DNA from 2 places in the Actimicrobium antarcticum genome. Region 1 is predicted to be linked to the other one. Evidence: predicted binding sites of a transcription regulator. Region 1 holds the regulator's gene; the other holds the start of a gene.
The links. The regulator sigma-54, encoded in region 1, starts transcription at its own class of promoters, with help from an activator protein. The targets are predictions, from matches to a motif close to TGGCANGNAANCTGCTTT.
Positions count from the first base shown of each region.

Region 2: nirB (nitrite reductase large subunit NirB) is a predicted target of sigma-54. The motif match lies at 5,023-5,040, and genes of this name have one in related genera.

Region 1 covers NZ_BAAAZE010000014.1:88,600-96,300, forward strand. The annotation lists gene ABD720_RS17130 (KdsC family phosphatase) at 1-124, shown strand, start outside; gene lptC (LPS export ABC transporter periplasmic protein LptC) at 121-729, shown strand; gene lptA (lipopolysaccharide transport periplasmic protein LptA) at 775-1,329, shown strand; gene lptB (LPS export ABC transporter ATP-binding protein) at 1,338-2,081, shown strand; gene ABD720_RS17150 (RNA polymerase factor sigma-54) at 2,094-3,575, shown strand; gene hpf (ribosome hibernation-promoting factor, HPF/YfiA family) at 3,692-4,048, shown strand; gene ABD720_RS17160 (enoyl-CoA hydratase/isomerase family protein) at 4,166-5,269, shown strand; gene ABD720_RS17165 (deoxyguanosinetriphosphate triphosphohydrolase) at 5,301-6,452, opposite strand; gene aroKB (bifunctional shikimate kinase/3-dehydroquinate synthase AroKB) at 6,493-7,701, opposite strand, start outside.
Region 2 covers NZ_BAAAZE010000012.1:1,504-9,204, forward strand. The annotation lists gene ABD720_RS14365 (AIPR family protein) at 1-725, shown strand, start outside; gene ABD720_RS14370 (hypothetical protein) at 1,695-1,943, shown strand; gene nirD (nitrite reductase small subunit NirD) at 2,020-2,367, opposite strand; gene nirB (nitrite reductase large subunit NirB) at 2,381-4,909, opposite strand; gene ABD720_RS14385 (leucine-rich repeat-containing protein kinase family protein) at 5,222-6,568, opposite strand; gene ABD720_RS14390 (DMT family transporter) at 6,884-7,701, shown strand, end outside.

The sequences.
Region 1 (7,701 bases):
ACGCCAGCGCGTGCACCACGTGACCACGGCGCATGGCGGTGGCGGTGCGGCGCGCGAGCTGTGCGATTTCATTTTGCGCGCACAGGGCAACTATGAGGCGGCGCTAGCGCCGTATCTGGCGTGAGTAACAGCAGCAACGGCGCGAAGGCTGCCAACCGCTTCCGGCTGGGCCTGCTGATTGCGTTGAGCGTGACGCTGGTGCTGGGTAGTTTCTGGCTGATCGAAGTGCTGCGCAAGAGCGGCCTCGCAGGCATCACCGAACCGGCGCGAACAGCGCCCGACTATTACGTGACGCATTTCACGTTCGTCAAAATGGCGAAGTCACAGACCGGCCGCTACAATATTTCGGGTGACCGGCTCACCCACAGTCCGGTCGACGATTCGCACGAAATCACCCGTCCCGTCATCCACAACCTGACCACCGGTCGACCGCCGATGGTGATGACGTCCGACCGCGCGCTGGTCAGCAAGGACAATACGGAAGTGCAAATGATCGGCAACGTGGTGGTCGACCGGCCGCCCTCGCGTGACACCCAGCTGTTCCACATGACATCGCCCTATTTGCTGCTGCTGCCTGAAGACGATGTGATGAAGACCGACAAACCAGTCGACATGACGCTAGGCAAAACGCAGTTGCGAGGCACGGGAATGGTCGCCAATAATGCGACCCGACAGCTCGACTTGTCGCACCGCGTGCACGGGGTATTTCCACCCTCGGCTGCGCGCTGATTTCGTCGCTGCGCTTTCCTTAGAATGATTCAAACAGGACCCTCCATGAAATCGCTTTTTCCCCTCGTTATGCTCATGCTCAATATCGCCATCGTGCCGATCGTGCATGCTGAGAAGGCAGACTCCGGCAAACCCACCGTGGTCGACGCCGATCAGATGGCGTACGACGATGTCAAGCAAATCAATACCTTCACTGGCGCAGTGATTGTCACGCGCGGGACATTGCTGATGAAAGCCGCACGCGTCGTCGTCACCCAGGACGCTGCCGGTTACCAGTTCGCCACGCTGTACGCTGCGCCCGGCAGCCTGGCCAGTTTCCGCCAAAAACGCGATGGCGGACCCGACCTGTGGATCGAAGGTGAAGCCGAACGGATCGAATACGATGGCAAGACCGAGCTGGTCAAACTTTTTTCAAAGGCAAAGATGCGTCGACTCGACGGCACCAAGCCGACCGATGAAGTCGAAGGCGAATTCATTTCGTATGACAGCCGCAGCGAATTTTTTTCGGTCAACAACACTGCGACTGGCCCCGACAGCAAGGCCGGCGCGGGTCGCATCAAGGCCGTGATCCAGCCACGTACGCCGGGTGCCGCCAAATGACGGCCGAGATGACTGCCAGCAAACTGATCGTCAGCGGTCTGAAGAAAAGTTACGGCGTACGGCAGGTCGTCAGCGATGTCGCGCTGGAGGTAGGCAGCGGCGAAGTGGTCGGCCTGCTCGGCCCGAATGGTGCCGGCAAGACCACCTCCTTTTACATGATCGTTGGCCTGGTCCCATCGGACGCTGGCGAGATCCGGCTGGACGGCGTCGACATTTCGCGCCTGCCCATCCACCAGCGGGCGATGCTGGGTCTGTCGTACCTGCCGCAGGAAGCGTCGGTGTTTCGCAAGCTGAGCGTCGAGGACAATATTCGCGCGGTACTCGAATTACAGCGCGAGGCAGGCAAACCACTGAGCCGGCAAGTCATCGATCAGCGCCTTGACACCTTGCTGCAGGATCTGCAAATCGACAAGCTGCGTGACAACCAGGCTCTGTCCCTGTCCGGCGGTGAACGACGTCGCGTCGAAATTGCGCGTGCGCTGGCGACCAATCCGCGCTTCGTGCTGCTGGACGAACCGTTCGCCGGCGTCGACCCGATTGCCGTGATCGAAATCCAGCGCATCGTGCGGTTCCTGAAAGAACGCGGCATCGGCGTCCTGATCACCGACCACAACGTGCGCGAAACGCTGGGCATCTGTGACCGCGCCTACATCATCAACCAGGGTGCTGTCCTGGCCAGCGGACGCCCGGATGACATCATCGCCAACGAGTCGGTACGCCGGGTGTATCTCGGCGAACACTTCCGGATGTAGGCCCGGACCACGATGAAACAATCCCTCCAGCTCCGCACCTCACAGCATCTTGCGCTGACACCGCAACTGCAACAATCGATACGGCTATTGCAGTTATCCACGCTGGAACTGCATCAGGAACTGGAGCAGATGCTGACCGACAATCCGCTACTGGAACGGCTCGACGATCCGCTGGATCATTCGGTACGCCTGCTCGCCGATGGTGCCATCGGCGCCGACGGCATTCGCCAGCAAGGTGCCAGCGAGGATGCCAATGCCGCCCCTCCCAGCAGCGACGGCGAAGCGCCTGCCGAGGTCAGCAACGAGGCACCGGAAGGCGCCGCCAGCAGCGAATCGGACTGGACCTTCGACGACGTTGCGCGCACCTCCAAAGCGCCGGAAGACGACGATGCGCGACCCCAGCTGGAAGCCCATGAACTGACGCTGCGCGATCATTTGCTGGAGCAGATGCGGGTCACCGTACGCAATCCGCGCGACCGGGCACTGGTCGAACTGATGATCGATGCACTCAACGACAACGGCTATCTGGAAGACACGCTGGAGGCGATCCACGAGCGCTTGCCGGCCGAACTGGCGATCGACGCCGACGAGCTGACGATCGCCCTGAAACTGCTGCAGAGCTTCGATCCTGCCGGCGTCGGCGCACGCAATGCCGCCGAATGCCTGGCACTGCAGATCCGGCGTTTTCCCGGCATTGCCATGGTGACCCGGCGCATGGCGCTGGACATCGTCGAACACTATCTGACGCTGTTTGCGCAGCGTGATTTCAGCAAGCTCAAGAAGGCGCTGGACTGTGACGATGAAGACCTGCGCGAAGCACAATGCGTGATCCGGCAATGCAATCCGCACCCCGGCGCGATCTTTGGCAGCGGCACCTCGGACTACGTGGTGCCGGATGTCATCGTCAAGCATACCCGCGCCGGCTGGCAGGTCATGCTCAACCACGACGTGATGCCGCGCCTGCGCGTCAACGCCCTGTACGCGAACATCCTGAAGCAGAATAAAGGCGATGGTTCACTGACATCGCAGCTGCAGGAAGCGAAGTGGCTGATCAAGAATATGCGTCAGCGTTTCGATACGATCCTGCGCGTGGCACAGGCAATTGTTGAACGCCAAAGGAACTTTTTCTCGCATGGTGCGGTCGCCATGCGCCCTCTTGTCTTGCGCGAAATTGCTGATACACTGGGTTTACACGAGAGCACCATCTCCCGTGTGACAACCCAGAAATACATGCTGACCCCGCATGGCATGTTCGAGTTAAAGTACTTTTTTGGCAGCCATGTCGCCACTGAAGCCGGGGGCGAAGCGTCCTCAACGGCGATACGGGCACTCATCAAACAATTGATAGGAGCTGAAGACCCGAAGATTCCATTTTCTGACAGCAAAATCGCAGACATGCTGGGAGAACAGGGTATGGTGGTGGCACGACGCACCGTCGCAAAATATCGAGAAGCCCTGAAAATCCCATCCGTCAACCTGCGCAAGGCACTGTAATTTTCTTCCAAGTTTTTCCGTAGTTTCATTTGTCATGTTTTACCTGTCGTTGTGTTCGACAGTGCCCATCCGGGTACAAAACGAACCTCCAGCGGCACTATTCAAAGGAGCGCCGTATGAATCTCACAATCAGTGGACATCATCTCGAAGTGACCCCTGCCATCCGTGAATATGTGCAAAGCAAGTTGGAACGCATCAAACGTCATTTCGATCACGTCATTGATATCGCTGTCATCCTGACTGTAGATAAACTCCCCGAAAAAGAAAAACGGCAACGAGCAGAAATCAACCTGCACGTGCGCGGCAAGGACCTGCATGCAGAAAGCATTGCCGAGGACCTGTACGCCGCCATTGATGCGCTGATCGACAAGCTCGATCGCCAGGTCATCAAGTACAAAACCAAACTGCAGGACCATCAGCACGACGCCATCAAACACATCCCTGAACCGGTTGTCGAGATATCCTCCTCCTGACTGATCTGCTGCCGGACAAACCGGCATGAACGAACCTGGGGCGCATTGATTGCGCCCTTTTTAATCGCCTGCAATTGACTTGCCTGCAATTTAATGTAATCCGATGGACTCCAGAACATGACCGCACTCATCCAGACCCAAGTAACCAACGCTATCGGCAACATCACGCTTGACCGGCCCAAAGCCCTCAATTCTTTGTCGCTTGCAATGGTGCGCGAACTGACCGGGATCGTGCTGGGCTGGCGCGACGCGGCGACGGTGCGTGCGGTGGTCATTACCGGCAGTACCGGAAAAGCATTTTGTGCCGGTGGCGATATCCGGTTTTTTTACGAGGCTGGCCTGTCGACACCCCAAGGCGGCAGCGCGGCGCTGGACGATTTTTTTAGCGAAGAATATGCCCTCAACCATCTGATCCATTTTTTCCCGAAACCGTGGATCGCCGTGATGGACGGGATCGTCATGGGCGGCGGCATGGGGCTGGCGCAGAGCGGCGTACAGAACCGTCTGCGTATCGTCACCGAGCGGACCAGAATGGCCATGCCCGAAGTCAATATCGGTTTGTTTCCGGATGTCGGCGGGAGTTATTTTCTGTCACGTTCGGCAGACCAGCTGGGGACGTATCTGGGTGTCACCGGCGAGATGATCGGTGCCGCCGACGCGCTGTATGCGGGCTTGGCGGATGTCTTTATTCCGAGCAGCGAACTGCCGGCTTTACGCACCCTGCTGGAACACGACAACAGCGCCGATGTACGCCACGCCATCCGCGAATTTGCCAGCGCCTTCAGGGATCAGTGCGACCCCGCCGGCAGCACGCTGGCACGTCATCACGCCGCCATCCGGCAGCACTTCAGTCTGCCGTCGGTACCGGACATCGTCGCCTCGCTGTCGCAGGACGACAGCGACTTCGCGCAGACCACGCTGGCACTGATGCAAAAACGCTCGCCGCTGATGATGAGCGTCACGCTGCGTCAGGTGCGTCTGGGTGCCACGCTGGATCTGGCGGGATGTCTGCGCATGGAACGCACGATGGTACGGCGCGCGTTCGAGCGCGGCGAAGTGCTGGAAGGAATACGTGCGGTCGTGATCGACAAGGACAACCAGCCGCAATGGCAACCGGCGACGCTGGCCGAGGTGACCACCGAGATGGTCGACGCGTTCTTTGTTCCGGCCTGGCCGGCTCAGGCGCATCCGTTGCGCGATCTGGTGAGTTCGGTAGCATAGGCCGGCCAGTTGGCTGACTGACGTCACATGCTCAGACTTCATCCACCATGAAAATGCGCCGGTGTTCACGAATCGCATAGCGGTCCGTCATCCCGGCGATGTAGTCCGCCACCTTGCGCACCTGCGCTGCATCATCACCCTTCTGCGACTGGTAATCAGGCGGCAGCAGGCTGGGCTCGCCAATGAAGACGTTGAAGAGGTCGGTGATAGTGCGGCGGGCCTTGCTGGTCATCCGGTTGACCAGATAATGTCGATACAGATTCTCTCGCAGGAACTGTTTGAGCAGTGTGGCCTGATGCTGCATCGCCGGTGAGAAGGTAATCAGCGGCGGTGCATTGCGCACGTCATCGAGGCTGCGCAGGTCGGCCTGCCTGATGCGCTCTTGTGATGCGGCGATCAGGTCGACAATCAGCGCATTGATCATCCGCCGGATGGTCTCGCTAATCGCGCGACGACCGCTGATGCCGGGATAAATTACCTCCACATCATGCCGGTGCTGCGCATACAGATCCACCTCGTCGAGCTGGGCGACGCTCAACAATCCCGAGCGCAAACCGTCATCAATATCGTGATTGTTATACGCAATCTCGTCGGCCAGATTGGCCAGCTGGGCTTCCAGTGTCGGCTGCTTTTTGTCGAGGAAGCGCTGGCCTATCGCGCCCAGCGTGCGGGCATTGGTCGGCGAACAGTGCTTGAGGATGCCTTCCCGGGTTTCGAACATCAGGTTCAGGCCGTCGAAGGCGCCGTAGCGCTCTTCCAGCACGTCGACCACACGCAGGCTCTGGAGATTGTGTTCGAAGCCGCCGTGGTCTGCCATGCAGGCGTTGAGTGCATCCTGACCGGCATGACCGAATGGCGTGTGGCCCAGATCATGAGCCAGCGAGATGGCTTCGATCAGGTCTTCGTTGAGCTGCAGATTGCGCGCAATCGAACGGGCGATCTGCGCCACTTCGATGCTGTGCGTGAGCCGGGTGCGGAACAGGTCGCCTTCATGATTGACGAAGACCTGGGTCTTGTATTCCAGTCGGCGAAACGCCGCGCAATGAATGATGCGGTCGCGGTCGCGCTGGAATTCCGAACGCGATGCCGGCGCGGGTTCGGCAAACTGTCGCCCCGGCGACGTCGCAGATTGGGCGGCATAGGGTGCCAGCTTGGTGTCAGCAGCAGTGTCACGATGAATCATTGAGTGCCTTTTCAATCCCGGGGCCTGAACTGTATCCCGTTCAGGCAGTATGCACGCAGGCGTGCAGCGTCGCGGCCACCATCGCGTCGGCGGCGCCGGTAATGACGGCAGTTCCCAGCGGTTGCAACAGGATGAACTTGATCGCGCCACCCTCGTTTTTCTTGTCGACCTGCATCAGGTCAAACCAGGTGACCTGTCCGAGATCGGGTGCCACGGTCGGCAAACCGGCCGCCGCGACCAGGCGCGTCAGACGATCTTTCGCCGCCGCGTCGATGTAACCCAGTCGTTGCGACAGATCGGCGGCCATCACCATACCGCAACCCACCGCCTCGCCATGCAACCAGGTGCCGTAACCAAGACCGGCCTCGATGGCATGGGCAAAGGTATGACCAAAATTCAGGATCGCCCGGATGCCCGATTCGCGCTCGTCCTGCCGCACGATCTCGGCCTTGATTTCGCAGGAGCGCTGGATGGCCCAGGCGATTGCTGCCGGATCGCGCGACAGCAGTGCACCGATGTTGGCTTCGATCCAGTCAAAAAATACCGCATCGATGATCGCGCCATGCTTGATCACTTCGGCCAGGCCTGCTGACAATTCCCGCGCCGGCAAGGTGTCGAGCGTACCGGTGTCGGCGATTACGGCTTGCGGCTGGTAGAACGCGCCGATCATGTTCTTGCCGAGAGGATGATTGATGCCGGTCTTGCCACCCACCGACGAATCGACCTGCGACAGCAAGGTCGTCGGCACCTGGATCAGCGGCACGCCACGCATGTAGCTGGCGGCGGCAAAGCCGGTCATGTCGCCGACCACGCCGCCACCGAGTGCGATCAGGGTCGTTTTCCGGTCGCATTTTTCGGTCAGCAATCCATCGAAAATGGTCATCAGGTTGCGCCAGGTTTTTTCTTCTTCGCCATCGGGCAGGACGATGGTCGTGACCTGCTTGCCGGCGGCCGTCAGTGTGCGAGTCAGGCGCGCCAGATACAGCGGTGCGACCACGGTGTTGGTCACGATGGCTGCGCGATCGCCGTGCACGTGGCGGGCCAGCAGGTCGGCGTCATCAAGCACACCGTGGCCGATCGTGATCGGATAGCTGCGCACGCCGAGGTCCACCTGCAGTGCGATCGGTGACAATACAGGCACAGGCTGTGCCGGCAGGCAAGGCAGCGCATCGGTCAGTACAGGTTCAGTCGGCATGGAGGCAGCAGTCAGGGGTAAGGCAATATCAAGTTGGGAAAGGATATGGTTCAC
Region 2 (7,701 bases), on a different contig from region 1:
ACATCGAAATAAATCTCGCCAATTTGCGCGGTGATACGCATCTTGATTACGACGTGAAAACAGATTCGGTGAAAACGAACATTAAGCTATTATTTGTACCCACAAAAGAAATTGGTCGCGTCCTACACTCTTATAAGAACTCAATTCTTCGATTTAATCCTCGAAGCTTCTTAGAACTGGACAAAAATTCTGTTAACCAAGCGATAGCTGAATCAATAAAAGATAAAAGTACGAACGAGTTTTCCCTTTTTAATAATGGAATCACTATTATTTCAGACGGAACTTCAATAAGCTCGGATACCGCGAAACAAGGGACGGCTCAAATTATCCTTCGCAATCCACAGCTTGTGAACGGCGGACAAACGGCTTATACCCTTAGTCGAATCTACGAAGAAGGTCTCGATTCGGGTGACTTCAGCGTTTTTAAAGGGAAAGAGGTTTTGCTGCGCGTAATAACATTTGTGGGAGAAACGAGGCCTTCCAATGCTACCAAACGACTTGAATTAATCGGCGCAATATCGAAAGCGAGTAATTCTCAGACAAAAATTGATGAATCTGATCGGCGTTCTAACGACGAAATTCAAATACGACTTCAAGACGAGTTTTTTGAAAAATATGGTTTGTATTATGAACGGAAGCGCGGAGAATTTTCGGATGGCCTGCATTTAGGTTATATCAAGGAAGATGTATTAGTAAATCGCGATATGGTAATACGTGTGGGATGAGCATCTGAATATCGTGTTAGCCAGGCGCGATCTAATATTTTGCAATTTTTCACTGAAGAAGCTTTGCAGTCGCTTCTGAAAGTTGAAAAAGTTCATAAGTACGCTTACGGCTATGAAGTCCTTCGACAGCTCGGCATTATACGTAAATCGAAGTCGCCAACAGACGATCGTTATCACACCAAAAAATACGGCCAATCGCTACGATATGGTCAGTACGGCGTTGTGGCAGCTTGCATAAATCACGGGATCAAAGCGAGTAAATCTGAAGCAGATTCTATTAACAACATCCTCTCCCAATGGATTGCATTTGAGAAGTGGGCCGCGGGACAGGAATCGAACAAATCATATAAAAATGGTTCAGCATTTAGTTACATCAACTATTACAAAGGGTCAACTGTTAATGAATACTTAAAGTCGTACCCATTCACTTCATGACTTTGCTTTAATCTAAGATCAAAGCTGAAACAGAACCGCCCAGTCCAAGTTCGTGGATTCGTTCGACTCGGGGAGCCAGGAATTTAGTAGTAAAGCGAAAAGGGTTACGTGAAAACGTAGCCCTTTTTCTATTGCGGCTGCGCATTCGTTTGTGCTGCATTTGGGTCGTAAAGCGGCGCACCTACAACGGCCATCTGCGCTCGCACACAGTATCGTCAAGATACCTGTCCATGCCGGTAAGGCTGCTGGAGAGATACACGATCAATTCGTCGACCTTGTCGCCGTCTCAAAGGTGCGTGGGTCGAACCCGGCAATCAGGTTTCCAAAACGGGAACAGAATGCTGAACACCACTGTGCATAATTTCGATGTCATCACACCAGCGACAGTCTATTACTCACGGCTTCCGCCGCAAGCTGGCAACTCCTGATACCCTCACCGTCCTTTTACGTAAATCGCTATTCGGATCGATCCGAATAGCCCCGCCCATCCACTGCATCGCCCCAAGGCAGCAAGACAACACCACAGGAATTCCCATGAAAAAATTAACCGTCACCATCAAACTCGACATGACCATCCCCGAGGGCTGGGAGCTGGCACAGACCTCCACTGGCGCGCAAGTCATCAAACTGCCAGACGGGAAGTTCCTCGACATCACCATCGAGCCGATGTTCGCCACCGACCCCGAAGACACCTGGACAAGTACCCAGGATGACGATGTGCTCAATGACTTCCTCGACATGATCGAGAGCGAAGAAGTCAACTACGATCTCATCACGCACTGACCTGTTCGATACGGGTTGCCAGGCAAATTCTGGCAGCCGAATCGATGCACACAATCAGATCCGCGCATCGTTTCGCCTACATGGCAACGCACACCATGCTGTCTTCGACCCGGACACGATAGGTGTTCACCGAATTCTCCGGTGCCTCAAGACATTCACCGCTCGCCAGATCAAAGTGGTGTTTGTAAATCGGCGACGCCACCACGATGCGTGCGCCAAGGCTGCCGATCAATCCGCGCGACAGGACGCTGGCCTGGGCGTTCGGGTCGAAGTTATCAATCGCAAATAATTGTCCCGCGTCGCCTCCGATGCGAAACACCGCAACATGCTTGTCGTTGATCAGCGCGCAAATCCCGGTATTTGGCGTGATGTCGTCAAGAGTACAGATCGCGTTCCAGGTGGTGATGCCGGATTCGATGGTCATGATGTAGTGCTCCTCAGGCGGCTTTGGCGATGATGGGGATGACTTTGCGCTCTTCGGGATTGGCAGGCCGGATCTGGCCACGCTCTTCAACGAAAACCACATTGGCATCCGGCTGGTCGCTGTTGACGAACTGGCGGAAACGCTTACGCGTCTCAGGGTCCGAGACGGCGTTCTTCCATTCGCATTCGTAGGTATCGACGACGTGCTGCATCTCGCTTTCGAGTTCTGCGGCCACGCCGAGTTTGTCGTTGACGACGACTTGCTTGAGGTAGTCGAGGCCGCCTTCGAGGTTGTCGCGCCAGACGCTGGTGCGCTGCAGGCGATCAGCGGTGCGGATGTAGAACATCAGAAAACGATCGATGGTCTGGATCAACGTTTCGCGAGACAGGTCCGAGGCCAGCAGTTCGGCGTGACGTGGCTTCATACCGCCATTGCCGCAGACGTACAGATTCCAGCCCTTGTCGGTGGCAATGATGCCGACGTCTTTGCCCTGCGCTTCGGCGCATTCGCGGGTGCAACCGGAGACGCCGAACTTGATTTTGTGCGGCGCCCGCAATCCCTTGTAACGGTTTTCGAGTGCGATGGCGAGGCCAATGCTGTCGTCGACGCCATAGCGGCACCAGGTCGATCCGACGCAGGATTTGACGGTGCGCAGCGACTTGCCGTAGGCATGGCCCGATTCGAAACCGGCGGCGATCAGTTCTTCCCAGATCGATGGCAACTGGTCGACGCGGGCGCCGAACATGTCGACCCGTGCGCCGCCGGTGATCTTGGTGTACAGGCCGAATTTTTTTGCGATCATGCCAACGGCAATCAACCCATCCGGCGTGACTTCGCCGGCCGGCATGCGCGGCACGACCGAATACGTGCCGTCTTTCTGGATATTGCCGAGGAAGTAGTCATTGGAATCCTGCAGCCCGGCGTGCTCCTTTTTGAGGACGAAGTCATTCCAGCACGACGCCAGAATGCTCGCCGCAACCGGCTTGCAAATATCGCAGCCGAGTCCGTGACCGTGGTTCGCCAGCAATGCGCCGAAGGTCTTGATGTTGCCAACACGAACCAGGTGATACAGCTCCTGGCGCGAATAGGCGAAGTGCTCGCACAGGTGGTTGTTGACGGCCATCCCCTGCTTCGTCATTTCGGCCTTCATGACCTGCGTGACCAGCGCCACGCAGCCACCGCAGGCGGTACCGGCCCTGGTGCAGGATTTCAATTCGGCGACCGTCGTGATGCCACCGGCAACCGCGTCGCAAAGCTGACCTTTGGAGACGTTATTGCAGGAGCAGATCTGGGCCGAGGCCGGCAAGGCATCCACGCCCAGGCCCGGTTTTGCCTCGCCGTCGCTTTGCGGCAGGATCAGGAATTCCGGGCTTTCGGGTAACGCAATCTTGTTCAACATCATCTGCAGCAGGGTGCCGTATTCACTGGCGTCCCCCACCAGCACGGCGCCCAGCAATTGGGTGCCGCACTCAGACACGACGATCTTCTTGTAGATCTGCTTGCGCTCATCGGTGAACTGGTAAGCACGGCTGCCGGCGGTACTGCCCATCGCATCACCGATGCTGGCGACATCCACGCCCATCAGCTTGAGTTTGGTGCTCATGTCGGCGCCGGCGAACTCGGCGACTTCGCCGGTCAGGTGGCGAGCAGCAATGCGTGCCATCTCGTAGCCCGGTGCAACCAGTCCGAAAATCTGGCCATTCCAGAGTGCGCACTCGCCGATCGCATAGATATCCGGGTCGGACGTGCGGCAGTTGTTGTCAATGGCGATACCGCCGCGAGGACCGACTTCCAGCCCGCACTGGCGGGCCAGGTCGTCACGCGGACGAATGCCGGCGGAGAAGACGATCATGTCCGTCTCGAGGTGGGTGCCATCGGCGAACACCAGTCGGTGCCGGGCATCCTGCCCATCGATGATCTCCAGGGTATTTTTCTGGGTATGCACGCCCACGCCCAGATCTTCGATGCGCTTGCGCAGCACGCGTGCCCCGGCATCGTCCATCTGCACCGCCATCAGGCGTGGCGAGAATTCCACCACATGGGTCTGCAGGTTCATGTCCCGCAGCGCCTTGGCGCACTCCAGTCCCAGCAACCCGCCACCGATGACCACGCCGCTGCGCGACCGGTTGCCGCATTCCAGCATGCCTTCGAGGTCTTCGATGGTGCGGTAGACAAAACAATCCTCGCGGTCCTTGCCGGGCAAAGGTGGCACGAACGGTGTCGAGCCGGTTGCGATGATCAACTTGTCATAGAACAGTGTTTCGCCGCTATTGACGGTGACTGATTTGGCGCGGCGATCGATCGACACGGCCCGGGTATTCAACTGCAGCAGCACGTTGGCGCGGTCAAAAAAACCGGGCGGTACCAGCGACAGGTCGTCGGCGGATTTTCCGGAAAAGAATTCGGACAGATGCACCCGGTCGTAGGCCGCCCGCGGTTCTTCGCACAACACCGTGACCTCCGCATCATGCAGGCCGTTGTCGGTGAGGCTTTCGAGGAACTTGTGCCCGACCATGCCGTGGCCAATGACGAGAATTTTCATGGGTGTTCCTTATTCGGTGATGTTGCCAGGAGCTTTATCGCTGTGCGCCATGACAGTGCAGGCTTGCATGCCGTGATTCAATGGCGGCGCTCAACACAGTGCGCAACGCATCCCTAGCAGTTAGCGTGCCCGCCAACGGACGTGACTTTTCTACAGCCAGTGGCCTGCGTGCATTGAAGTGGGTATTGGGACAGCGGTAACCGGCGTTAAATCAGTGCAGCTGAGCCAATTGGGTGCGCCGAAAGCGACACCGCACACGCCCGGAGCAGCGGCGCTTGCGCGCTGCTCCGGGCCTACACGGCAACATGCACTTCAACGTGCGCTTGCCTGATGCAATTCCGTGATGGCGAAAATTTCCTGAACAAGCTGCTCGAAAAGCGGGCGTTGCAAGTTATCTCTCTGCAAACAGCTGGCCGCCACTGCCGCTAGCCGCGCGATCACAATGTGATCATCTGACCGGACTTCGCAGCGTTCGACCAGCTCGTCGAGCAGACAACCAAAAGCACGGACTTCGAGCCGTTGCAAGGATAGTGCGATCGACGATCCGGTACCGAACAGTGATGCCGCGCCGAAATCCCCCAGCAGGACATTGCCGCCGCCGCAGTGCAGGATATTGTGGCCATACAAGTCCCCATGCAGGATACCCTGGGCATGCAGATGCATCGCCGCCGAGGCGATGCCCTGTGCGATTCCAAGGAGCGTAGCCGGATCAAAAACGGTGTCTGCCGAGTAGGTATCGCGGGTACAGGATGCCAGGCTGGGCGGGCCGGCCAGAATGCGGAACGCAGGATCAATCAATGGCATGACCAATCCACTGGCGCCGGCCGGATGATCGATCAGGGTTCCCGTGATCGCGATCAGCGCCGGATGCGCGCCTGCGGAGATGCACGCTGCCATCTCGCTCCGTGGCAATCCGTCGCTGGTCATCTCGCCCTTGAACAACTTGAGCGCCACCGCTCGCAGGCCATCGTCGCACTGATACTCCGCCCGGTAAATGATGCCGGAGGCGCCCTCACCCAGCTGATTGTGTACCTGCAATTGCGACCAGCGGATATCCGTTGTTCGGGACTCTGCCAGCGCGACGCGCTCGCGCTCTTCGCAGAACGGGTTGCCGGCAAAGGCGAGCCATGACAAGCGCGGCATCGAGAGTAACCAATCGGGCAGAGCGACGAATCGATTGGCAGAGATACGCAGCAATTCAAGTCGCGAGCAGTGCGACAACTGCACGGGTAGCGTACTTAACCGGTTACCGGCGAGCATCAGCTTCTGCAGTTGTGTGCAGCGGCCGATGTCTACGGGCATGTCTTCGATCTGGTTGTCGGTCAGGATCAGCCAGCGCAGTGTGGCCGGCAGCGCAGTGCCGGCTACCGTGCGAATGCGATTCGCCTTGAAACCGATCATGCTCAGTTGCGCACATTGCCCCAGGATTTCCGGTAGTGCGACAAACTGGTTGTTCGAGCAAAACAGGACGCGCAGCTTGTGCAAGCGCGGAAGATCATCCGGTAACGACGACAGCGCGTTGCCGGACAGATCGAGGATTTCCAGTGTGTCGGCCAGATCAAAAATTTCACGCGGAAACTCGGTCAGCCCACATGCCAGGTTCAGGCGTTGCGTGCCGATCAACTGACCGGAGCGTAGTTGTTCAAGGGTGTGGTTCACGGTGTGCCAGGTGCCTGCAAAAAAGTCAGGCCGCGAGTTTAGCAGTGGACGTGCGGCGAACGAATGCTGTGTATGGCCGCGCTGCATCGTCGAGCCATCGGAAAAGAGTCTCGGATCGGTTCAGCCATACCGCGACCATGCCCGGATACGTGCCTGGGCTCCGGTCGAAGGAGTACCATCTCCGGCCATCGAACGACCATATAAAAACAGAGACCCGATTATGCCGACACAGCCGTCCGTGACCCGTAAAACCCTGCTGAAAAATTTACTGCAACTTGCACGCGTGTCCGTCGCAGAGCTGCGCCGGAACAAGTCATGACTACGCCAGTCAAGGTGGTTTTTCTGACTGCGCTGGCGATGATTGCCTTTGCTGCAAATTCCATACTCTGCCGCATCGCATTGAAACAATCCGGCATTGATCCGGCGACATTCACGGTGATACGGATTACCGCGGGCGCGCTGATGCTATGGCTGATCGTGCGGCTGCGCCGCACTACTGCGACTAGCGGGAGCGCTGTGACATCGACCGGGAACTGGCGCTCGGCACTGGCCCTCTTCGTGTATGCCGCCGGATTTTCGTTTGCGTATATCAGTCTGTCTGCGGCGACCGGCGCCCTCCTTCTTTTTGGCGCGGTCCAGGCAACCATGATCAGCTACGGCCTCTGGTCTGGCGAACGCATAGGACGCTGGCAAGTTGCCGGCCTGACCCTGGCGTGCATCGGGATTGTTTTTTTGCTGCTGCCCGGACTATCGGCACCACCGCTGGCCGGTGCCCTGTTGATGGTCTGTGCCGGTATCGCCTGGGGCGTCTATTCGTTGCGCGCCAGAGGCGCAGGAGATCCGCTCCTGGTCACCGCCGGCAATTTCATGCGGGCAGTCCCGCTGGCGCTGGTCTTCGGCTTGACCATGCTGTCTCACAGTTCAGCCGATCCGACCGGCGTCGCCTACGCGATCATCTCGGGCGCCGTGGCGTCGGGACTCGGATACGCGATCTGGTACACCGCCCTGCGCGGATTGACTGCCAGCACCGCGGCAACCGTGCAACTAAGCGTACCGGTGCTGGCGACCGTAGGCGGCATGCTGTTTCTGGGCGAACCGATCACGCAGCGGTTCGTGCTTGCCTCGGTCGCGAT